Regions from separate parts of the Caldalkalibacillus thermarum genome, predicted to be linked through region 2. Evidence: predicted binding sites of a transcription regulator. Region 2 holds the regulator's gene; each other region holds the start of a gene.
What was found. Region 2 encodes LexA, which represses DNA repair genes until DNA is damaged. Its sites were predicted from a motif close to CGAACATATGTTCG; they were not measured.
Positions count from the first base shown of each region.

Region 1: the regulator LexA is predicted to act here: its motif matches at 2,129-2,142, upstream of ruvC (crossover junction endodeoxyribonuclease RuvC).
Region 3: the regulator LexA is predicted to act here: its motif matches at 2,869-2,882, upstream of IEW48_RS02500 (DNA polymerase IV).

Region 1 is NZ_BMKZ01000005.1:35,779-43,569, reverse strand. It holds gene ruvB (Holliday junction branch migration DNA helicase RuvB) at 1-888, opposite strand, end outside; gene ruvA (Holliday junction branch migration protein RuvA) at 926-1,561, opposite strand; gene ruvC (crossover junction endodeoxyribonuclease RuvC) at 1,558-2,064, opposite strand; gene IEW48_RS03250 (BofC C-terminal domain-containing protein) at 2,198-2,593, opposite strand; gene IEW48_RS03245 (YebC/PmpR family DNA-binding transcriptional regulator) at 2,676-3,401, opposite strand; gene IEW48_RS03240 (YhcN/YlaJ family sporulation lipoprotein) at 3,577-4,320, opposite strand; gene nadE (NAD(+) synthase) at 4,432-5,175, opposite strand; gene IEW48_RS03230 (phosphotransferase) at 5,230-6,240, opposite strand; gene safA (SafA/ExsA family spore coat assembly protein) at 6,322-7,209, opposite strand; gene thrR (transcriptional regulator ThrR) at 7,349-7,791, opposite strand, start outside.
Region 2 is NZ_BMKZ01000002.1:10,110-17,900, forward strand. It holds gene IEW48_RS01160 (hypothetical protein) at 1-744, shown strand, start outside; gene pdxK (pyridoxine/pyridoxal/pyridoxamine kinase) at 1,489-2,304, shown strand; gene uppP (undecaprenyl-diphosphatase UppP) at 2,681-3,511, shown strand; gene IEW48_RS01175 (GerMN domain-containing protein) at 3,617-4,258, opposite strand; gene IEW48_RS01180 (DUF896 domain-containing protein) at 4,279-4,515, opposite strand; gene lexA (transcriptional repressor LexA) at 4,732-5,352, shown strand; gene glnA (type I glutamate--ammonia ligase) at 5,532-6,869, opposite strand; gene IEW48_RS01195 (MerR family transcriptional regulator) at 6,946-7,356, opposite strand; gene IEW48_RS01200 (methionine gamma-lyase family protein) at 7,531-7,791, opposite strand, start outside.
Region 3 is NZ_BMKZ01000004.1:8,233-16,023, forward strand. It holds gene mobA (molybdenum cofactor guanylyltransferase) at 1-615, shown strand, start outside; gene IEW48_RS02495 (Crp/Fnr family transcriptional regulator) at 699-1,427, opposite strand; gene IEW48_RS02500 (DNA polymerase IV) at 1,571-2,836, opposite strand; gene IEW48_RS02505 (DUF1885 family protein) at 3,021-3,464, opposite strand; gene IEW48_RS02510 (DUF3055 domain-containing protein) at 3,715-4,011, shown strand; gene IEW48_RS02515 (GapA-binding peptide SR1P) at 4,200-4,328, shown strand; gene IEW48_RS02520 (aminotransferase class I/II-fold pyridoxal phosphate-dependent enzyme) at 4,458-5,945, opposite strand; partial or broken gene IEW48_RS17590 (nitronate monooxygenase) at 6,141-6,332, shown strand; gene IEW48_RS17595 (hypothetical protein) at 6,356-6,550, shown strand; gene IEW48_RS02530 (YktB family protein) at 6,607-7,224, opposite strand; gene IEW48_RS02535 (YkzI domain-containing protein) at 7,466-7,684, shown strand.

The sequences.
Region 1 (7,791 bases), on a different contig from region 2:
TTCTATGGTGTCCACTTCTTCCCCAATCATGGCCGCAATAGTTTCCACCCCCACCGGGCCCCCTTTAAAATGGTGGATAATCACTTGTAAATACTGGTGGTCAATATGGTCTAAACCATAAGCATCCACTTGCAACTTTTCCAAGGCGCTAAGGGTCACCTCTTCGGTGATCACGCCATCACCCATCACCTGGGCAAAATCACGGATCCGTTTCAGCAAACGGTTGGCAATACGGGGAGTGCCCCGGGAACGGCGGGCAATCTCCCGGGCGGCATTGCCGCGGATCTCTACCTGTAAAAGATCAGCGGCACGGGTGATTATCAAGCTCAATTCATCCACCGAATAATATTGGAGCCGGCTCACCACCCCAAACCGGTCGCGCAACGGAGAGGAGAGCTGTCCTGCCCTTGTTGTCGCCCCCACCAGGGTAAACGGGGGAAGATCAAGCCTGACTGAACGGGCACTGGGCCCTTTGCCTATCATGATGTCCAAGCAATAATCTTCCATGGCCGGGTACAGGATCTCTTCCACACTGCGGTGCAAACGGTGAATTTCATCAATAAACAGCACATCCCCTTGCTCCAAATTGGTGAGAATGGCGGCCAAATCACCAGCCCGCTCAATTGCCGGCCCTGATGTGGTGTACAGTTTGACGCCCAATTCGTTGGCAATAATATGGCACAGGGTTGTTTTGCCCAATCCCGGCGGCCCATATAACAACACATGGTCCAAAGCCTCTTTGCGCATTTTGGCCGCTTCAATAAACACTTTCAGGTTTTCCTTCACTTGGGTCTGGCCGATGTATTCTTGCAAATTTCGGGGACGTAAACTAAATTCCACTTCTTGATCTTGTTCGGTCATATGGGAGGTTATGATCCGCTCCTCCATTCCACCCAACTCCCATAAAAAAATTAGCACCTAGAGGTTAGTCCATCAGCAATTTCAGGCCGCGTTTAATCACCGCTTCTGTGGGTTCACCTGCTTCGGCATGCTGCTTCAGTTCAGGAAGTATCCGTCTGACCTCACTTTCTCCATAACCAAGCGCTTGTAAAGCGGCCAGCGTTTCCTCCAACACTGTGTTTTGTTCTGTGTGCCCCCGTTCAGGCCTGCTGTGTTGGTTTGGCTGGAGGTGGTCTGCCGTCACATTTTCACGGGTCACAAACTCATCCACTTTATCTTTCAAATCGACAATCAACCGCTGGGCTGTTTTTTTACCAATCCCAGGAAACTTGGTTAAAAAGGCCAAATCCTCATTTTGGATGGCCCATGCGATTTGTGCCGGGCTGGCCGTCGCTACAAGGGCCAGAGCAGCTTTGGGACCCACACCGGACACTTGCAACAGCTTTTCAAACAGGGTGCGTTCCTGGCGTGTCCTGAAGCCATACAGGGCAAGCGCATCCTCCCTGACATACTGGTAGGTATAGATGCGTACGTCTTCTCCTTCATGCCGGCGATACTGAAAAGGGTTGCCGGTGATGACCTGATAGCCGATTCCCCCTGTCTCGACCACAATAAAGTGAACATCCACATGGGTCAGCTTGCCTTGAATATAATCGATCATAATTTCAGCCCCTTTTTGAGCAGTTGCCCGCTCAACTGGGCCGAATGGGCATGGCAAATGGCCACAGCCAAGGCATCAGCTGCATCGTCAGGTTGGGGACGCTGGCTGAGCCCCAGCAACATTTTAACCATTTCCTGAACCTGCCTCTTCTCGGCCACCCCATAGCCGACCACCGCTTGTTTGACCTGAAGCGGCGTATATTCTTCAACCGGTACACCGGCCTCTTCAGCAGCCAAAAGCATCACCCCTCTGGCCTGTCCGACCGTAAAAGCGGTGGTGACATTACGGTTAAAAAACAACTTCTCGATGACCAGCACCTCAGGCTGAAAATCGGCCAATAGGGAGGTCAGGCCGTCATAGATTTTTTTCAGGCGCGCCGGCGTGGTTAAGTCAGGCTTGGTTGTAATTGTGCCAAAGTCCAGCGCTTTAAGCTGCCTGCCCTCTTTTTTGACAACCGCATAGCCCACGATGGCAATCCCCGGGTCGATTCCCATGATAATCAATCCGTTTCCTCCCATATCCCTGCATAGTCATCAACAGCTTGCATCAGTTCTCTATGTCCGTTGACGAACATATATTCCATACATCTTCAGTATTGTACCATATTTTGCCCAAGCAAAAAAGCCACAGAGTGAATTAATACTCTGCAGCAAAGGGTTTAAAGGTGGCAAGCACCGCTTCGTAATCCTCTGCGTTATAGACCCGGATGCCTGTCTTCAATTTTTGTAGTTCAGACTCAGGCAATTCCGATTTTAACAACTCTGTGTCAATGTGAAAGAAAGTTTCAATAACCTGGTTCTCTTCCGGGGGACCATGGTACAAGGTTAACACGCCCTCTTCGGATAAGCCGAAAAAGAGCTGTTCATAAGAGATGACCTCCAGGGTTTCGTTGTTAGACATCACTTGCTGGGTTTCATCATCAGTCCCGGTTAACATGACTGCATAGACCGTTAAACAAAGGAGAATGGCGGCAAGAGCAATAAGGCCTTTTCTGCTGCGTAACAACCTCTTCAGTTTTCTCCAGATGGACATTGAAAAAAACCCCTTTGTCAACTGGTTTTTTCTCATTATCTCCAGCTTGGCCAAGGGGTATACATGCTCCAGTCGGACTTGGCTACCAGTCTACATTGGTATATACGTTTTGCACATCATCACTGTCTTCCAAGGCGTCAATTAACTTCATGACCTGCTCTTTTTGCTCATCATTCAGTTGGACAGTGGTCGTCGGCAGCATGGTGATCTGTGTTTCAGCAAGCGGAATTTGTTTCGTTTCCAAAGCCTGCTTTACCGTTTCATAATCGCCTGGTGCTGTCACCACTTCATAAGCATCGTCTTCCACCCGCAGATCTTCCGCGCCGGCTTCAATCGCCAAAAGCATCAGGTCATCTTCTCCAAGGGGAGCCGCTTCTTTATCCACAACAATCAGCCCTTTGCGCTCGAACAAATAGGCCACACACCCGCTTTCACCCAGGTTGCCGCCATGCTTGTTGAACAAATGGCGCACCTCTGCAGCCGAGCGGTTACGGTTGTCCGTTAACACGTCAACCATGATGGCCACACCATGGGGACCATATCCTTCATAAACAATCTCCTCATAAGTAAGCCCTTCAACGTCCCCCGTTGCTTTCTTAATCGTGCGCTGAATATTATCGTTAGGCATGTTGGCCTGCTTTGCTTTGTGCAATGCCATGCGCAAGCGGGGATTTTGATCGGGGTCCGGTCCCCCGTTTTTCACCGCAGCATAAATTTCCTTTGAAATTTTGGTGAAAATTTTGGCTCGTTTTGCATCCTGTCTTTCTTTACGATGCTGTATATTTTTCCATTTGGAATGTCCAGCCATAAACCTTCCCTCCGTCGTCCATAGATTCTCTTATAATTTAAATCGTGCAGCCATCTTTTGCAACTCTCCCTCTCTTTATAACCGCTTGCCCTTCGTTTACTGGCTGTTGTTCATGGGACACGCAAAAAAGAGCAGGTAAACATCACCTGCTCCTCACTCATCCTTACAAAGGAGGTTATCGTCTGAAAGGTTCGGTGACAGCACGCCCGACATCTTGAATCATGTCACCAAGATCGCGGACAAAGTTGCCAATAGGCTGTCCATCACGCAGAGCGCGATTAATTTCACCCAACCGGTTAAACTGGTCACGATCCGTGATGATATGGATCTCTTTTCCTCTGACTTGATCCCTTAAAACCGACTCAACGCGGGACTCAAGCTCCTGTTCGTTTTGACCCCGTTCAGGCTGCACGCCAACAATGACGTCATCTTCATATACGATGACTTCAGCATTGCGCACGCCCTGGATATTTTGACAACGGTCAGCCAAACGCTGTGCTAAGCGCAAATCAGGATGGGCAAAGCGGTCGGTCCGTCCAACGCCGGTTGGGCCGCCTATGTCGGTGACACCATCACGATCCCTCAGTCTGAGATCTCCCCTCATCCAATCATAGCCAAGGGTACGATCACGCGGACCTAGGGGATCACCATACCGTTCAAACATGCCGCGCTCACCATAGCGGTGATATTGTCTTAACCCTCTCAGGCCTGTATCATCATAGCGGCCAAATTGACGGTTACGGGTAAAACCGCCCCACATATCTTGCCGGTTGGCATCAAAACCACGGACATCCTGCCTCGCTTCTTGACGGTCAGGAACACGGTAGCCTTCATAACTCATATCGTCGTCGGCTGGCGCGCAGGCAACAGCTGCTGAAATGGTCAAGGCCATGGTTAAACCTAGGGCTAATTTTTTCATTAGAAAGCACCTCCTTCACCCTTTATCATGGGGAGCAAGAGGTGCTTTTAGTCCCGTTAAGATTAACCTTTTTTATGAAATGATGTTAGATCCTTTGCCCAAAAGATCTGCCTATTTGAAAACAGGCGGTTTGGGAGGCATCTGCCGCTTATGGGCTGAGCGCTTATGCAGGCGCTCAATCATCTGGCGGTCTTTTTCCGGAATTTCCTTGCCCTCTAAGTAACGGTCCACCATCTCATAGGTGGTCCCCATTTCCTCTTCATCCGTTTGCCCCGGCCACAACCCGGCAGTAGGCGCTTTATTAATAATGTGTTCCGGAACCCCAACATAGGCGGCCCAACGCCGCACTTCTCCTTTGGTTAAGTTGGCCAGGGGCACACAGTCCACACCGCCGTCACCGTATTTAGTAAAATATCCCAGGTGCCACTCTGCTGCATTATCTGTTCCCACAACTAAATAGTTATAATTCTGGGCCAAAAGATACAACGTGCTCATGCGCAACCGCGCTTTCAAATTGGCCAGGCTTAACCGCTCCTTTTCCCCGTTCCATTCACCTTGGTTTTCAAGCTCCTGCTTAACGGTTTGGGACAATGTCCGAAAGGTGGGCGTCAAGTCGATTTCCACATGTTTCAACTTAGCTGCCTTCACCACGGTTAAGGCATCTTCACGGTCTTGAGGGTTGCTGTCACAGGGTAAAATAACCCCTAAAGAGTGATCGGGAAAAGCTTTTTTAATCAAAAAGGCGGTTAAAGCAGAATCAACGCCTCCACTTACGCCCACCAACAGGCCGGTCGCTCCGGCGTTTTTGGCCAGCGCTTTTAACCAGTCCACGGTAAACTCGATTTTCTTGTCCAACATTCATAATACCCCTTTGGTCTCATATTCATTTAATTCTCGTTTTGGTTTACTTTATTTTACCATAGCCAGACAACGTTGGACAAATGTTCTGCGGCGGTCCCAGTTTTGTTCCAGCTCCTGAAAATAGCGGTACACCTGTTGCGGATGGAAGTTGGCCTCCCGGCGCCAAACACCAAGCCACTTTCTGAATACATCATGGGGAAAAACAAGAAGCAAGAAAACCAGGCGTTTTTGCTCTTTCGGCACCGGAAAAACATGTTCGTAATGGGATAACAGTTGTTTCACTGCATCATACTCCCATCTGGCAGAGGGCAAAACCATGTTAAAAAATTGGACCACATCCACAAGGGGAGGGGCGTAAGCCACCCGGTCATAATCAATCACATAAAAATAACGATCATCAATCACTAAAAAATTGTGCGGGGCAATATCCAGATGGGCGATTTGCCGTTCCCATTGGGCCTCTTCTTCTAAATAAAGCATATAAGCTTGCGGAAACGCATCAAGGGTGCGTTCCGCCCACTCCAAGGCTTCACCTGCCATACGGCTAACCACCTGCAACAGACCATCCTGGTTTTTCCTCCGCGGTAAATCTCGAAATGAGTGCTTAAACTGAACATAACGTTCGTGCCAATCGGCATAGAGTTTTGATTGAACCGGAACGGCGGGTTGGCGTCCAAATATTCCCCCGCCTTGCCGGTGAAAATAAGCGAGCAACCTGAGACTGTTTTGCACATGGGAGGCGTGATTGAGATCGATGGATTTACCCGGTATGAAGGGCATCACACCGTACATGCGCCCCTCGAATTCGTTAATCACAGAACGATGTTTATTGGGCAGAAAAGGCACAACACCCCTTGTTTCCTTGTCCAACAACTGCTGTATACAGCGGTGCTGCCAGCCTAACAGGTTGGCATCCCTGAAAAACTTGACCACAAAACAATCGGCATCTGTAACAGCCGCATAAACATGGTGAGGGCGAATCACATCTAGCGTTTTAATCCTTTTTCCATATCCCTTATAAAAAGACTGTTTGAAGTGTTTCAGTTCCGATTCGTTCATGCTTCACCCTCCCAAGCCTCTCCTTGATTTCATCATATTAAAAAGAGAAGCAAAAAATGCTTCTCTTGCCTGACTGCCCAGTTAGTCCTCCCGTTGTCCATCGGCAGCATTCATTTCCTGGGGCATATAAGTCCCGTGCGTATGACCGCCATAAGGCGGCATACTATATGGCTTGGGATGCCCAGGGGCTTGCGGCAGCATCCAATAAGGGGCAGCGGGATGACAGCCTGGAGGATGATAGACCGGACCACAGTGTGGCCATTTGGGGTACATGGGTTTAGCCGCAGGGAAGTATGCCGGGTATGGATAGAATGGTTCATGTTTAGGAGCAGGCGGCGGTGGGACTGGTTTCACCTTTGCCTTCGGCTTCACTTCTTCCACCGGTATTTTTTTCGGTTCAGCAGGCTTTTTAGGTTCAAATTTGGGTGGTTTGGGTTCAGGTTTAACTGGGGGATGATACACAGGCATCTGGATTGGCTGCTGGTACATATGGACGGGCTGCTGTTGGATCTGGTACATGGGGTTGAAGTGGGTTTGCTGCATCTGATTAAGATGGGCCATATCCAGTTCAATTTTAATTTGATTGATCACTTCCGGCTTTTCTTCCAGCAACAACTTTTTCAAGACATGGGGTGCTGCCTTTTTAAGCAACGCTTTCAGCAATTCGTAATCTTTTTCTTTCGGCACTTCTTTCGGCACTTCTACCTTCACTTCAGACTTAGGTACTTCTTTGGGCTTGACCTCAGGCTCAGGCACTGTTATGGGCTTTTCTTTCACCACATGTTTTGGAGCCGGGGCTGGTTTTTTAGCCTGCACCGGTCCGACAGGAATTTTCACTTTCATTCCGGGCAGAAGCTGGTCTGGATGGGCTAAATGGGTGTTCACCTGCTTCAGTTTTTCAAAGTCTACACCATATTTTTCGGCCAATTTCCACAATGTATCCCCTTTTTGGACAATATGAATCTTCACGAGCATTTCCCTCCTCTATAACTCAGTCTCTACATCTTATGCATGAGTGGGCGGTTTGCTCATGATTTTTTTATCCTGTTAACCGCCAAGAGGAGGGACAGGGTTATACTAAGCACGATGAAAGGTGAATGCCAACGGGTTAAGTTTCCTGGCCAATAATCATCACCTTTTGGACGCCATCCAGCCCTTTTAATCCTTCAGCCAATTGGGTGGCGTCCATATCCATTTGGGCTGTATCAATGGACAAAATGACGTGGGCCAGACCTTGCAAGGGAATAGATTGATTAATGGTCAAAATATTGCCTCTGTTTTGGGCAATGTAGCTTAACATGCGGGACAATACCCCAGTCCGGTGTTCCAAATTGACAGATATGGTTATAATCTTCTGCTTCATGGCCGCATTAAAAGGAAAAATGGCATCCTTGTATTTATAAAAGGCACTGCGGCTCAGTTTAACCCTCTCCACCGCTTCCTGAATCGAGTGAACCACACCGGTTTCTAAAAGCTTTTTGGCTTCGATGGTTTTTTGCATCGATTCTGGCAAGATGTCGGCACGTATCAGGTAAAAGGTATCTTTATCTC
Region 2 (7,791 bases):
GTGATTATCGGTCCGCTGGTAATACCCGTCAACTTTGTGAGTTATGGTTTAGCTATTTTTGCTGTCCTGCTCTATTATCTCAAATGGCACACAGCGGTTGCAGACAGGGAGAAGAGGTTGAGTGCTGATATCTTGCTCAGTGCGTTTTTCTATGCTTTACTGGCCTGGAAGCTAAGTCCGCTTTTGTTCAGACCTCTGTTTTTTCTGCAAGATCCAGTACTCCTGCTATTTTACCGGGGTGGGTACAAAGAGCTGTGGGTGGCTGTTCTGGTTTTCAGTGTTTACTTGCTCTTTAAAACGAAAAAACAAAGTCTCCCTCTTGTCAATCAGCTTAATCTGTTGATCCTGATTACAATTGTGGCGGGTTTCATCCAATCAGTGTTGACCCGCCAGAGAGGAAACCAGATAGAATGGACCTGGTTAGCAGACCTGTTGTCCTTAGAAGCACATCCTGTGCATCTTTATCAAATGTTTTGGCATGTCTTATTGCTGATGTGGATTGTCTGGCAAGGCTTTCATCCCCAATCCGTCCGTTGGTTGGGCCAAGCCTTGGCCGGATTCAGCAGCGGCCAACTGTTGATCAGCACTGCCGCGCGTGAACAGATGCCACTTTTGGGACTGATAGAGCCCCGGCAATTTTACTTCTTCTTGCTTGTCATTGGGTTTATCATGCTTATCAAAGCCCGCTGTGAGAAAACCATTGACTGCCTTGAAATCAGGAGCGCTGATGAAAAGAGGAACTGAGAAGAGAAAAGACGATCTGTGCAACGACAACGAGCTTATGTTTAACATGGGGGAGATGGGAGCTTATCACGACAGAGGCATGGCAGTTCATTTTAATAGTTTAGTTTACATAATATATATTATCGGACATAATGTAACCAAAAAATTGAGGCTGCTGACAAACCCTTATCCCAATCATCAAAAATTATCTTATCCAAATGATTGATACTCTTCATGACCGCTTTTCGTGACGCCTCGTTGTAACTGACACTACTAACTGTTTGATCCCCAAGACGTCACTTATCTGTCTGGATTTTTCTTATTGTTATTGCTTGCTAAAAACTCTTGCATATATCAGGTGCTCACATCTACCAGATGCACATATGTATCCTATCCAAATCAAATTTTTCTCAATCGCTTGTCTTTTTCTTTTGGTCTATGTATAATAAGAACAAACGTTCCTAGAACATATATTCTTAAGAATGCTTGTTGGCGTTTTGTGAGGAGGAATTTGAAATGGTGGAATGGCTTGAAGGGTTGCTTAGTTTTTCACTTTGGTTGTTGGGCTTAACAATTCTGAGCTTTATATTTAAAGGGGAACAGGTATCTGAATAAAATAAAAACCACTCTCCCCTCACTCTTTCCTCTCCGCTGTTTTGTTTGTTTTGGTGAAACGATGTTTTGTTGAAATAAAATGATCACAACATGAAGGTCCAATGTTAAAATATTAAGTAACAGCATACCCAAACCAAAGGAGATGAAACAATGGACACTAAAGTGTATAAAGCTTTGACCATTGCCGGTTCAGATACGAGTGGCGGAGCAGGAATCCAAGCTGACCTTAAGGCTTTCCAATCTCGCAATGTGTACGGTTTGACAGTGTTGACCACAATCGTGGCACAAGATCCTGACCGCGACTGGTTTCATGCTGTTTACCCTCTTCCCACAGATACAGTCAGAGCACAATTAAACACAGTACTTTCCGGAATTGGTGTTGAGGCAGTGAAAACAGGGATGCTGCCCACCTCTGATATCATCGAATTGGTAGCTGATACCATTGACCGCTATAATCTTGATCGAGTTGTGGTTGATCCGGTAATGGTATGTAAAGGTGCAGATGAACCTGTTAACCCCGACGCTGCTGCCAGTTTAAGAGAGGTGCTTGTTCCGAAAGCTGCTGTGGTTACGCCTAATCTATTTGAGGCAGCACAGTTAAGTCAGCGTCCTGCCATTAAATCTATTGATGATATGAAAGAAGCAGCGACGATCATTCATGAATTAGGTCCGCGCTACGTGGTCATTAAAGGTGGAAAACTGGACAATAATATGGCTGTTGATGTTTTGTACGACGGCCGCTCCTTTGAAATACTCGAGTGGGAACGGGTAGACACTGCTTATACTCATGGGGCAGGATGTACGTTTGCAGCGATGATTACGGCTGAGTTAGCCAAAGGAACCTCTGTTCAAGAAGCAGTTCAGCAAGCCAAAAAATTTATCACACAGGCTATCCGTCAAGGGTTTAAGCTTAACCAATATGTGGGTTCGGTGAACCATCTTGCCTTAAATTCCTTCAACGCATGAAGACTGAGGCTAACCCTTTCATCCACCTTGACGCAGCATCGTCGGGCGTCGGGTGGATTACTTATTGCTTGTTTTATCTTGTCAATTTATACCCTCAATGGTCATCAGACTGAGTGGTAGGTGATTTCCTTACAAAAGGCGGAGTCCCTTTGTTTTACCCTTACAAAAAACGTTTTTCGTTTCCTTTCCCCATAAGAACGGGAAGAGCTTATCGGAACGGTTGATCTTTCTCATCCTGCTTGTCTGTAATCTCTACTTATTTTTGCTGCTCTTTGCCAATCATTAAACTTGTCATAAATCTATTTGTCTCCCCATAGAGTTGTGATAAAATGGGTTTTGTGTGACAAATAGTAGTTAAACCGAAAGGAGTTTCTCCATGTCGATACTTGAAGCACTTATTTTGGGAGTCGTTCAAGGGATTACAGAGTTTCTTCCCATTTCGAGTACTGCTCACATTGTTATTGCTTCCCTATTGCTTAACCTGCGGTTTCCAGGTTTGGTCATGGAGATTTTTTTGCACTTAGCTTCTGTTTTGGCTGTGATCATCTATTTCCGTCACGATTTGGCCCGGATTATTAAAGGGTTCTTTGCTTACATACGTTACCGTAATCCCCATGATAAAGTTTCGTTTATATTTAGCCTTTACATCATCTTGGCCACCATCATCACGGGCGTCTTAGGTGTAGTGCTGACCGATTTTATAGACGAGTCTCTGAAAACACCGCCTGTAATTGCCTTTTCATTGGTTGTAACAGGAAGTTTGCTTATCTTTATTGAGCGTTTTCACCGCTTCGGCGATAAAAATGAAGCAACGATGGGCTTAAAAGATACTTTCGTTGTTGCCTTGGGTCAAACACTGGCTGTTATCCCTGGAATATCCCGTTCAGGTTCCACTTTAGTTGCTGCATTATGGACAGGATTAAACAGAGAAACCGCTGTACGCTTTTCGTTTTTGCTGGCCATTCCAGTTATTTTAGGGTCAACAGTGTTAATGGTTAAAGATCTGGAGCCTGGACTAGTGGCGGAAATCGGTCTTTTCCCTTTGTTCATCGCTTTTGTTGCTTCCTTTATTTTTTCTATCATCGGGATCATTTGGTTAATTGACTTTTTGAAAAAAAGCCGGCTGATTTACTTTGCTGTTTATTGCTATGTCCTGGCTGCCTTTGTTTACTTTTTCCTTGATCGCTCACTGATTATCGATTTATAGCTTATAACCATACCAAAAAAGCTGACTCTACAACAGAGTCAGCTTTTTTCAGGCATTTTTCGTAAATGTTTTTTTGGATCGGCCAATATGATTAAGATTTATGGATTACTGGTCAGAATATATTCCCGTATCTACTGGGATGGGTTCTTCAATGCTCACATGGCCAGCCAGTGTTTCACTCACTTTGCCATCAACCAATAAGTGGATGTATTCAACCCCATTAAGCTGGGCAAATGTATCTAACAGGGTTTGGATGGCCATTCCTTCAGCACTTGCCCCAAAATAGGCACCATCATGCATGGAGACATCAATAATAACCGTAGTCCCTTCCAATCTAATATCGTTCAGATCAAAATTTTTCCACAGGGGATTGGCTGTTTCGGTCTGTGGATTTTGTAAGTGGTTCCATACGGCACGCAATTTGTCCTCATCAGTTTCGAACACTACTTCATGTTGCTCCTCAACAACCTCTAACAAATCATGATCTGCATAATAAAATGTGATCTTCACCGTTTCACCCTGTTGTTCATCAGCGTTGTTCTCACTTTCCCCTTCTTCTTTATTCGCTTCTTCATTAGCTTCTTCATTTGGTTCAGAAACTACAGGCTCTTCCGCTTCTTGACTTTGCTCTTGTTCATCCCCTGCCCCCGTTTGGGTATCAATTGTTTGCTGGCCACAGGCTGATAGAATGAGGACTACCAAACAGCCCATTAATAAGAGCAATTGCCATCTGTTTTCTTTGTTCATCAATCACTCCACCCCTTTAGCTAGTGCTCTTTCTTATAAAGCTTTTGAGCTTTTTTAAGTTTGCCCGGTGTTACATCTCTTCCGGTCGGATCAATTACTTTAATTCCCATTAAATTGGCTCTGAATGCGGAGCGGAAGGATTGAATGTATTCTTGACGCAACTGGGCCTGTTCTTCCTTCTCTTTTTTCGTGAGCCCTTCCCTTTTCGCTTTTTTGGCCAGCTGATTAATCCGCTGAATTTTACTCTTCGGCAGCATCATGATCCCCTTTACTTGACTGTTTGTTGTCTGTAAATAATTCTATATTATTACAGTAATACTTTTGACTCCTTTCGTCAATCCATAAAGTAAATTATAAAATTTCGAACTTATGTTTGTGTTTGTTTTTTGTATTTGTTATAATAGCTTCTAGATATACATAGTCAAAACTTGCCAACATGACGTAACTGATTTACTGTTATTGGGGTGAAATGTATGTCATTATCCAAACGCCAAAAGTTAATACTCGATTTCATTAAAAAGGAAGTCCGTGAAAAGGGATATCCACCTTCTGTGCGAGAAATTGGAGAAGCAGTGGGGTTGGCGTCCAGTTCGACGGTGCACGGTCATTTAGCCCGGCTGGAACAAAAAGGATATATACGCCGTAATCCTACCAAACCCAGGGCGATTGAGATTCTGGACGAGGATGTCCGTAACCAGCCTGAGACGGTCAGTACCACCTACGTGCCGGTGATCGGTAAAGTGACAGCTGGACAACCCATTACAGCCGTGGAAAACATTGAAGAGTATTTTCCCTTACCAGACAAGTTCGCCGCAGATCATAATGAACTATTTATGCTTATCGTACATGGGGATAGTATGATTGAAGCTGGTATTTATGACGGGGACTATGTGATTGTTCGCAAACAAAATCATGCAAAAAACGGTGACATTGTTGTAGCCATGACAGAAGATGATGAAGCAACCGTGAAGCGCTTTTTTAAGGAGAAAAATGTGATCCGTCTGCAGCCTGAAAACTCTGCCATGGAGCCTATTATCCTTAAGGATGTCACCATCTTAGGAAAGGTAATAGGGGTTTTCCGCCATATTCACTAAAATGTGACATGATACTGCAACAGACAGTTGATTTTAGACCAAGCAACACTGTCTGATTATGGATGGTTGCTTAGTCCAACTGTAAAAGGGGAACAGAAATATCTGCTCCCCTTTTTCCTTGCTTGTTTTTTCTAACAATTTCTCTGATGTGATCATGTATGTGCTTGTGCAGTTGAAGATTAATATTGAGTCATATATTGATCCCGTTCCCAAGGATGAACCTGGGTTCTGAACATGTCCCACTCGATTTCTTTTGCTTCTACAAAATGTGTAAAGGCATGATCACCCAGCGCTTTCACAATTACCTCATCCTGTTTTAAGGCTTCGATTGCTTCTTTGAGGGTTGAAGGCAAGCTCTCAATCCCTGCTTCAGCACGATCTTGATCATTCATAACATAAATATTCCGGTCAGTTGGCTCTGGAAGCGGCAGCCTGTTCTTGATGCCGTCCAAGCCGGCAGCGAGCATGACAGCCAAAGCCAGATATGGATTGGCAGCAGGATCAGGGTTACGTAATTCAACACGTGTGCTTAATCCCCTTGAAGCAGGAATACGGACAAGGGGGCTTCTGTTTTTAGCAGACCAGGCAATGTAGCACGGTGCCTCGTAACCAGGAACCAAACGTTTGTAAGAGTTTACGGTTGGATTAGTGATCGCAGCAAATCCTTTGGCATGCTTCAGCAACCCTGCTAAGAAATGTTTGGCTGTTTCACTTAAACCCAGAGGATCGTTTTCGTCATAAAAAGCATTTTCGTTACCGCGGAACAACGAGAGGTGGCAATGCATGCCAGAACCGTTGATGCCATATATCGGCTTGGGCATAAATGTAGCATGCAGCCCGTGTTTTCTGGCAATAGTTTTGACCACCAGCTTAAATGTTTGGATGTAGTCAGCAGCAGTCACCGCATCGGCATACTTAAAGTCAATTTCATGTTGACCTGGTGCCACTTCATGGTGTGAAGCTTCAATTTCAAAGCCCATTTTTTCCAGGGTCAAGACAATATCCCGACGGCAGTTTTCTCCCAGGTCAAGGGGAGCCAGGTCGAAGTAACCGCCGTCATCGTTTACATCCAGCGTAGGCTCCAGGTTTTCATTGGTTTTAAACAGGAAAAACTCTGGCTCAGGGCCCACGTTCATGGTTGAGAACCCTAGTTCTTCAGCCTCCTTGAGCACCCGTTTCAAAACGTAACGAGGGTCACCGGCGAACGGTGTACCGTCAGGATTATACACGTCACAAATTAAACGGGCCACTTTTCCTTCATCAGTGATCCACGGAAAGATCATCCATGTATCCAGTTCAGGGTACAAATACATGTCCGACTCTTCAATACGGACAAACCCTTCAATAGATGAACCGTCAAACATCATTTTGTTATCCAGCGCTTTGGGTAACTGGCTAACTGGGATTTCCACATTTTTTATGGTTCCCAAGAGATCAGTAAACTGAAGACGAATAAAGCGGACGTTTTCCTCCTCTGCCATTTTTAAAATGTCTTCTTTAGTGTAGTTTTTGCGCACAGCAGGTTCCCCTCCCTAACAAATTTTAAAAATATATATAAAAAATAGATCACATAAAAAGAAAGATAATATGTGGTTAATTACGGAAGAAACGGGTCAGTTCACCTTGAATAAGGGAAACTTTCTCTTTAGACAACCCATGTAATAGCTCTCGCTTTAATAAGTCGTGAACTTCTTTATCTGTCAAATTCCGTTTCTTATTTTTGTTTTCATTTTCCGCTGGCACGATATTGGCTTCAGGGGCTTTTTTATTTTCGAAAATGGCTTTGATCCCGGCAATATTGACGCCCTGATCGATTAGTGCTTTGATTTCTAACAAGCGGTCAATATCGTTTAAAGAAAAAATCCGCTGATTTCCTTTGTTACGTGCCGGTTTGATCAAGCCTTGCTCTTCATAGTAGCGGATCTGCCGTGCTGTCAAGTCAGTTAACTTCATCACAATGCCAATGGGAAAAAGGGCCATATTGCGACGAATCTCTTGACTCATCAAGATCGCCTCCACCATTTTCCTCCAGCCCTTGTCATCAAGTGAAGTAATTGTTTGAATCTTTAACCTAACCCTAGTGTAAATGAAGTTAGCAAAGTTGTCAACACATGTTAGGTATTTTTACATAAAAAGTTCTACAAGCGGCCCAACCAAAAATGACCCGTGAAAACATAACTATAAGCTTAACAATCCTTTTTCCAGCAGTTCATTCAGGGCGAATAAAATACCAATTTTAACATGTTCGTAGGTTAATCCTCCCTGTACAAACCCTAAATAGGGCGGACGTAGCGGACCATCGGCAGATAATTCAATGCTTGCCCCCTGTATAAAGGTGCCCGCCGCCATAATAATCTCATCGTCGTATCCTGGCATGGGACTGGGATATGGGGTAACATGTGAATTAACAGGGGAGGCTTTTTGAATCCCTTGGCAAAA
Region 3 (7,791 bases), on a different contig from region 2:
CAAAACCGCAGAATGAATGGGGAAATCAAGGGGTTGTTACCGTTTGGCGGGGAAAAGGTGGTTGAGCGGCAGGTCCGCATCATGAAGACCATATGTGATGAGATCATTCTCGTGACCAATCACCCTCGTCCTTTCCTTCCTGTCTTTGGCAATGCCATCCGGATCATTACTGACTTTTTTAAAACAGGGGGACCCTTGAGCGGTATGCATGCCGCCTTCTCCTTAGCCAAGCACCAGGAGCTATGGGTGGTGGCTTGCGATATGCCGTTTATCTCCCCCAATGCAGCCCGTCTTATGCAACAACACCGGCGGGAAAAAGGGTGTGATGCCGTGGTTCCCGTGTTAAAAAACAAATTATACCCTCTTAACGCTGTTTATCATCAATCTTGTGTGCCTTCCATAACGATGATGCTCCAACAACAAAATGGTCAGCTTGAGGATCTGCTCCACTATTTGAATTGGGCAGCGGTCACCGAATCTTTTTTCAATCATCATGGGCTGGACTTGTCCTTTGTGATTGATTTCAATACCTTTGATGAATATAACCAACTGTTGCAACTAGAAGAGAGAAAGGACAACAACAATCGCTCTAAAAGGTTAGCTGAAGGGAGCTGAAAGTATAATGGCGACCCTTGAGGTCGCCACATACTTTCAGTTTCCTATCATAAATAATCAGCCGTTCAAATAAAGCAAGATGGTTAGATGCGGCATACGGTAACGGGACAGTGCTCACAGTGGCAAATATCTCTCAAATAGTCGATGTCTTTAATGATGATGTGCCCTTGCTCCTGAGCAATCACTCCTTTTTTGGCCAAATCTCGCAGCATGCGGTTGACACTTTCCCTTGTCGCTCCAATAAATTCACCCAATTCCGCATGGGTGACTTTGTGAGAGATAAGCCATCCCTGTTCAGTCTGTTTGCCGTACGTATTGGCCAGGCGGATTAAAGTTGAACACAAAGCGCCTGGCTTGCCATAAAACATCAAATCTCTCACTTTAGTTTCTGTGATACGATTCATCAGGCCCATCCACTTGATAAATTCAACCGCCAGATCCCCGTGCTGCCAGAGCAACACTTCCAAATCACGAGTTTGGATGACACCGATGATACTGTCTTTGGTCACCAAGGCATTGTAACTGTGCTTTAATGTGGTAAATCCCGCTAATTCCCCGACCAGATCGCCCTCTTGAAACATGTGCAAAGTAAACTCTTTTCCTTCAGCGTTTGTTTTGGTCAGCTTGACTTGCCCCTGTTTGATATAAAAAAGTTTGTCAGCTTGCTCCCCTTCCCAGAATAGATAAGAGCCGGCTTCAAACGTATGGTCATACATAATCTCCTTCAGTTTTAGAAAGTTCTGTCCGGAAAAGATGCCTGTGTTTTGCCACGCCTGACGTTCTTGGGCCAAAAAGGGTTGTCCTTGCATCATCACGGCCTCCCCGTTTTTCATTCCTAGTTTCATTTTAACAGAAAGAGGGGGACGCAACGTGCGATTGTGTCACAATTATGTGACAGCGTGCCATTTGTAAACGAAACGTCACCAAAGTGTAAAACAAATGTCATTTTTTAGGGTTATTTGTAATGCCCTCCTATTTTTTGGGCCCGGTCCCGGGCTTGGCCTGCTGCAGTAAGGGAGGCGGCCCGCAAAATGGCGGCGGCCCCGTATTTATTCTTAATGTGGTCTACTGCCTTGCTTAAGCGCTCTTTTTTAAGCGTGGTCTCAAAGTTAAACAAGCTCAGTTGACGGCAGTGGTCCGGCTCCAGGCCAGACAGCGCTACCCCCGCACTGCGAATCGGCTCCCCGTCCCAATGGGTGCAAAACAGATCAAAAGCGGCTTTAAACACATCCAGTCCATCGTTGGTTTTTTCGGTCAATTTGGTTTGGCGGTGAAAGCCGGTGGGCAAATCAAAGCGGGCGCCGCGTACACCCACGGAAACGGTATCGCCCACATATCCCTTGCGCCGGGCGCGGCGGCCCACCTCTTCACTTAATTCCAGCAGAATGACTTTAATCTGCTCCAGGGTTTCATAGTCCCGGGGGAGGGTCATATGGTGACCGATCGCCTTTTGTTCATCATGGGAGCGGGGAGAAACAGGGGATTCATCAATACCGTTAGCGGTCAGCCACAGCCGTTCCCCATTAATGCCCCATTTTTTGCGCAGACGTTCCACGGGGGTTTGAGCCAGTTGGCCAATCGTGCGGATGCCCATGCGTTCCAAGTGGCGGCTCATGCGGCTGCCCACGCCAAATAAAGAGCGGACGGGAAGAGGCCATAACGTGGCGGGCAATGTGTCATAGCTGATGTGGGCGATGCCCTCTTTGTTTTTCTTGGCAAAGTTATCACAGGCCATTTTGGCCAGCACTTTGTTGGGGCCAATGCCAATGCGGGCATAGACCCCTATTTCCTGCTGGATCTTATGTTGCAAGAGACGGGCCGCTTGATAGGGGCTGCCACCAAATAAATGCAGGGTCGGTGTCAGATCAATAAACTGTTCGTCAATGCTGTACGGTTCGACCAGATCACTGAAGCTTTCCATGATGGCGGTAAGCTGAACAGAGATTTCAATGTACTTTTGCATATGGGGTTTGACGACAGTGACACCAGGACATTTTTGCTGGGCTTCCCACAACGCTTCTGCCGTTTCAATCCCCCATTGTTTGGCCAGGGGACAGGCCGCCAGGATCACCCCGCTGCGCCGTTCGGGATCTCCTGCCACCACAATCGGTTTATGCTGCAAGGAGCGGTCAGCTGTTTTTTCAATGCTAGCAAAAAAGGATTGCACATCAACCAGGAAAATGACCCGTTCCCGGGGCATCTTGCTACCTGCTTTGTTCATGTTGTGCCATCCTCCGTTCAGCAGTGGATAACAGAACGTATGTTCTATTCTACGGCAAAAAAAGAAAAAATAAAAGTGGAAAAAGGAGGGAGAGAAACGCATTAGATAAGAAAAGGCAAGAAACTAAGCTTCAAAAAAGATACTAAGGATCCGGGTTTAAACCGGTCAGGCTCAGTGGGACAGGTTACGGTTTGCGGGGATAAAAATACATGGTGCGCCCGTTAAACAACTGCAATTTCGCTTGATACGCTTTGGCCAGATATTTGCAAAACTCATTGGCTTTTGATTTATCACCATGAGTGGCTCCATCCGGCAACACCACCTGAATATAGTGTTCTTCCTTCTCTTGGCCGCTCTCTTCATCCATGACTGTTTCTGAGCCAACCCCGATGACAATATATTTGTACAGTTCAGGGTTGTTGCCTTTCAGGTAGAGCCATTTTCCTTTCCCCTCCGACTTCTCTTCAATCGTGTAAGGAAAAGCGGCCTCCTCATAATGCCAAGCCAGCTGCTGTCCTGTTTTTGTGGTCATGCTTATGTAACGTTCCAATTTTTGCTTCACATCGTCCAAATTGGACTCGGTCATTGTTGATTCCTCTACCAGACGAATATACGCACTTTGACTCACCCAACTCACTCCTTGCGATAGCACAGTGTCCAGCATGTCTGTTAACATCTTAGCATTCAAGGGCCAATTTCACAACAAAAATGTCCAAACCGGGTAAGGTTTTTGGTTCGTCGACAAATCCTTATGCAGATGATGAGTTCGGCTTAAGAACCGGGCACTTTAAATAGACGAAATAATTTGACGATTCGAGATGGGATTGATATAATAAATCTACTCGGCAGGCAAATACAAAAAACAAGGAGGGGTAACAATGAGATTTGAACGTTTGTACGATGTGTCTGAGAAAGCACACGTTCGTTTTGTAGGGTTTGCATCAGACCGGGCGCGCTATGATTTTGGCATCGTCTTTACCAACCAGTTTTTTGGCAAGCCGCTGGTGATCTGTATGCAAACCGGTCGTTCCACATTGTTGTCTGCTGATGAGGCAGAAAATATTGAGTACCTTCAACGCACATTTAATATCTCCTCCTGTGAAGAAGCCGAACAGTTGTCTGTGTTTTTCCAACATGTGATTCCGCGCTTGACAGTTGGACCGGAACATGAGTAGTTACCGCTGACCCAACAATAAAATAGCACAGTAACATCAAGGTAGCCTTAATGAGCTACCTTTTTGTATTTAATAGGACATTATTTATCCCATGAAGATCCATATTGACAAAAAATAATATGTCATAATACTATAATAGTGTAACACATTTAAAGCGCATTCAACTAAATGATTGGGAGGCTTTTTCAATGGGCGAGATTGTGTGCCAAACTTGTGAGAAAACCATTGAACATTTTGAAGCCGAAAAGGTATCTGTCTTGTATGGCGTTTGTCCAGGTTGCCATGAATGTGAAGAATTGAAAAATGAAGAAAGATAAAAACGAACTGAAACAAAATGAGTTTAACTTAACCAACTGGATAGGAAAAGGGCTATCTCCTGAACATATTTGTGCCGGAGATAGCCCTTCTTGTTGCAGTGAGAAATTTTATTTAAGTTTATGATTTCTTTAACGGATGGCCTGGTATTCTTTAATGACACGAAGGTAGCGGAAATCAAAGTCTTCCGGTCCCTGGACGGGAAGCCCTTTTTCTTTGTTTTGCAGAATATAATCCAGGTTATCTTCGGTGATGATTTCGCCAGGGAGCAAAATCGGAATGCCTGGAGGATAAATCATGATAAATTCAGCAATAATACGCCCTGCCGATTGATGGAAAGGAACCAGCTCCGTATCAGCATAGAAGGCATCCCTCGGTGACATGGCCAGCCGGGGGATCTTGGGCAGTGCCACAGGCAGCGGTGTCAGCTGGTTTCGTTTATGACTGGCCATGGACGCGAGCTCACGCAGGGCATCCACCAGAGCCTGAACGGTGTGTTCGTTATCACCGGGTGTAATTAAGCATAAGATGTTGTACAAATCGCTTAACTCCACTTCGATGTTTTTCTTCTCACGCAGCCACTGTTCCACTTCATGACCAGTTAAGCCCAGTTCCCGGACGTGGATGAGCAATTTGGTCGGATCCAAATCATAAATCGATTCGTCCTGGCCAATGATCTCTTCTCCCATGCAATACAGATAGGGAATGTCATTGATGGCTTGGCGCGCCTGGTTGGCCAAGGCAATGGCCTTATCCAACATGGTTTTGCCATGTAAAACAAGCTGTTTCCGGGCCACATCTAAAGATGAAAGCAAGAGGTAAGAGGTTGAAGTGGTGGTCAGCATGCTTAAAACAGCCTGAACCCGTTTGGCAGAAATGAGTCCTTCCTTGACATTGAGCACAGAGCTTTGGGTCATGGATCCACCTAGCTTGTGCACGCTGGTGGCAGCCATATCTGCACCGGCTTGCATGGCTGAAAGGGGCAAGTCATCATGAAAATGGATGTGTACCCCGTGGGCCTCATCCACCAGTACGGGAATGTTATGCTGGTGAGCCAAGTTCACAATTTCTTTTAAGTTGCCGGCCACCCCGTAGTAAGTGGGGTTGATGACCAGCAGCGCCTTGGCATCAGGGTGCTGTTCCAATGAAGCACGCACGCTGGAGACAGTGATGCCGTGGGAGATCCCCAGGCGTTTATCCATGACTGGGTGGATAAAAACCGGAACGGCACCGGCAAAGATGATGGCACTTAAAACCGATTTGTGTACGTTACGGGGGACAATAATCTTGTCTCCCGGTCCGCAAACGCTCATGATCATGGCCATAATGGCGCCGCTGGTTCCTTGGACCGAGAAAAAGGTTTTGTCCGCGCCAAAGGCGTCCGCTGCCAAGGTTTGGGCTTCTTTGATAATACCTGTCGGATGGTGCAAATCATCTAAGGGGGCAATGTTAATCAAGTCTATAGCCAGGGCGTTGTCACCAACAAAACGGCGAAACTCTGTATCCATTCCCTTTCCTTTTTTGTGGCCGGGAATATGGAATTGAATCGGGTTGGACTGGGCATGTTCAACCACACCGGAAAACAAAGGAGTTTGATGGTGATCCAGTTGCTTTGCCATTGGGTTCACCTCACATTGCAGCAGCTTCTGTTTGGCTGTTGGAGCTTCCAAGTAGCCGTTGGTTTAAAACAAGTAGAGTATATCAAAATAAGGGCTGATTGCAAGGGGCCATGATGGTGAAGGAAGGAGTTTCCGGTTGGGAAGCGAATATATGAGGTGACAAAAGTTTTGAATCTTTGAAAAGGAGCGGGTTAGATGAGGACAAGGTTAACATCATTATTAGGGATTGAACGGCCCATTATCCAAGGGGGACTGGCTTATTTAGCTTATGCTGAACTGGCAGCGGCAGTGTCAAATGCAGGTGGTTTGGGCCAAATTACCGCTATGTCACTGCCAAGCCCGGAGCGCTTGAGAGAGGAAATACATAAAGTGCGCCAAAAAACAGAGCTCAAGGCGCAACCTATGAAGATTTGAAAGAGTTGATCAGCGGGAAAACCAACCGTAAGTTTATTCATGAGGGTAAGCCGGAAGAAGGTTTTGGCTGGGCGGGTCAAGTGATCGGCCTTATCCATGATATTCCTACTGTCCAGGAATTGTTTGAACGCATGGAAGAAGAAGCAAGAACCTATCTGGCCCAGTGTCGCAAGGTATTAGATGAGGGATAAGCAGCAAAAGCCCCTGCACACGGACCAGTGCGGGGGCATAGTCATTTACCATCTCGTTAGACAAAGGACAGTTTATAAATGGGAAATACGGTTTTAAACGTGTCGTTGGCTAAGTTTAAAAAAGCGTCGCCGTCTCGTAAAACAGGATCATTGGCAGCAACATGGCGGCCTATGAGAAATTCAGCTTTTTTGACATCCCGGAAGCGTTCCAACGCATGCTGTAAATCCAAGACTTTCAATGTTTCGGCATCCTTCTTCGTGTGATCTAGTGAGACCACATAATCGTCCGGAACCTTGGCTCGGATGGTTTCAATATTGTCTAGAAATGTTTGGGCAACCGCCTTTTTGTTTGGCAATTCATAAATATAGGCTAACCAGATGAACACATGGTCATCAAACAGCCCTACTTGAAAGTGGGGGTGCTTCTTATATCCCCTGTTATCATGGCAAATGGCCAGCCAGGTAGAATCGGGCGGATTCTTCGTGCGGCGGGCATGTTTAGCAATATGTAGAAACATGTCGTTGCCTGCCAGTGCAGTCAGATCGGCGGCCAATGTTTCACCAATGATTCTAAATTTAGGTTGAATCCGTTCCCGGATGGCTGCCATGCGTTCATCAAGTCCATCAATATGGAATGTTTCAAAGTCCTGCTGGCTAAATCCTTCAAAGCGCATCCCATTCACTCCTTTTGGCCGTCTGATTATCCTTTAATATATCAAAAAACAACCATATAGTAAAAATTGTTATTGCCAAAGCGCGCAAGGCATAATATTATATACTAACAAACCATTTAAATTATCAGAAAAATTAGAGTTTCTGATTCTGGAAAGCCGGGAATACAAAGAGTAAAGAAGGGTGACGCATGGTGTGGAAGAGTGGGGACTGGTGAAAACCTTTTGAAAGGGGAGGCTTAGCATGGAACAAGTTATTCAAGCCTTGAAAAGGACAGACGCGGAGAAAAGGATACCGGTCTTGAGGATGGAAATTGATTATGAGTTGTTAAATCTCCATGAAGCCATGCTGGCTGAGGATTTGGAGCGCATAGAAGAATGCAAACGCAAGTTGTCTGAATTACGCAAGGAAATGATGTTGCTGGAAGCTTTTCAGACACCTGTTCATAAAACCAATAATTAGATAGGAGAAGCCAAAAATGGAATATATCAATCACCATAAAGTTTAAAAACATCTCGCTGAGAAGGTGCGGGATGTTTTTTTGTTGTATTTCTTAGTATACTTAACTT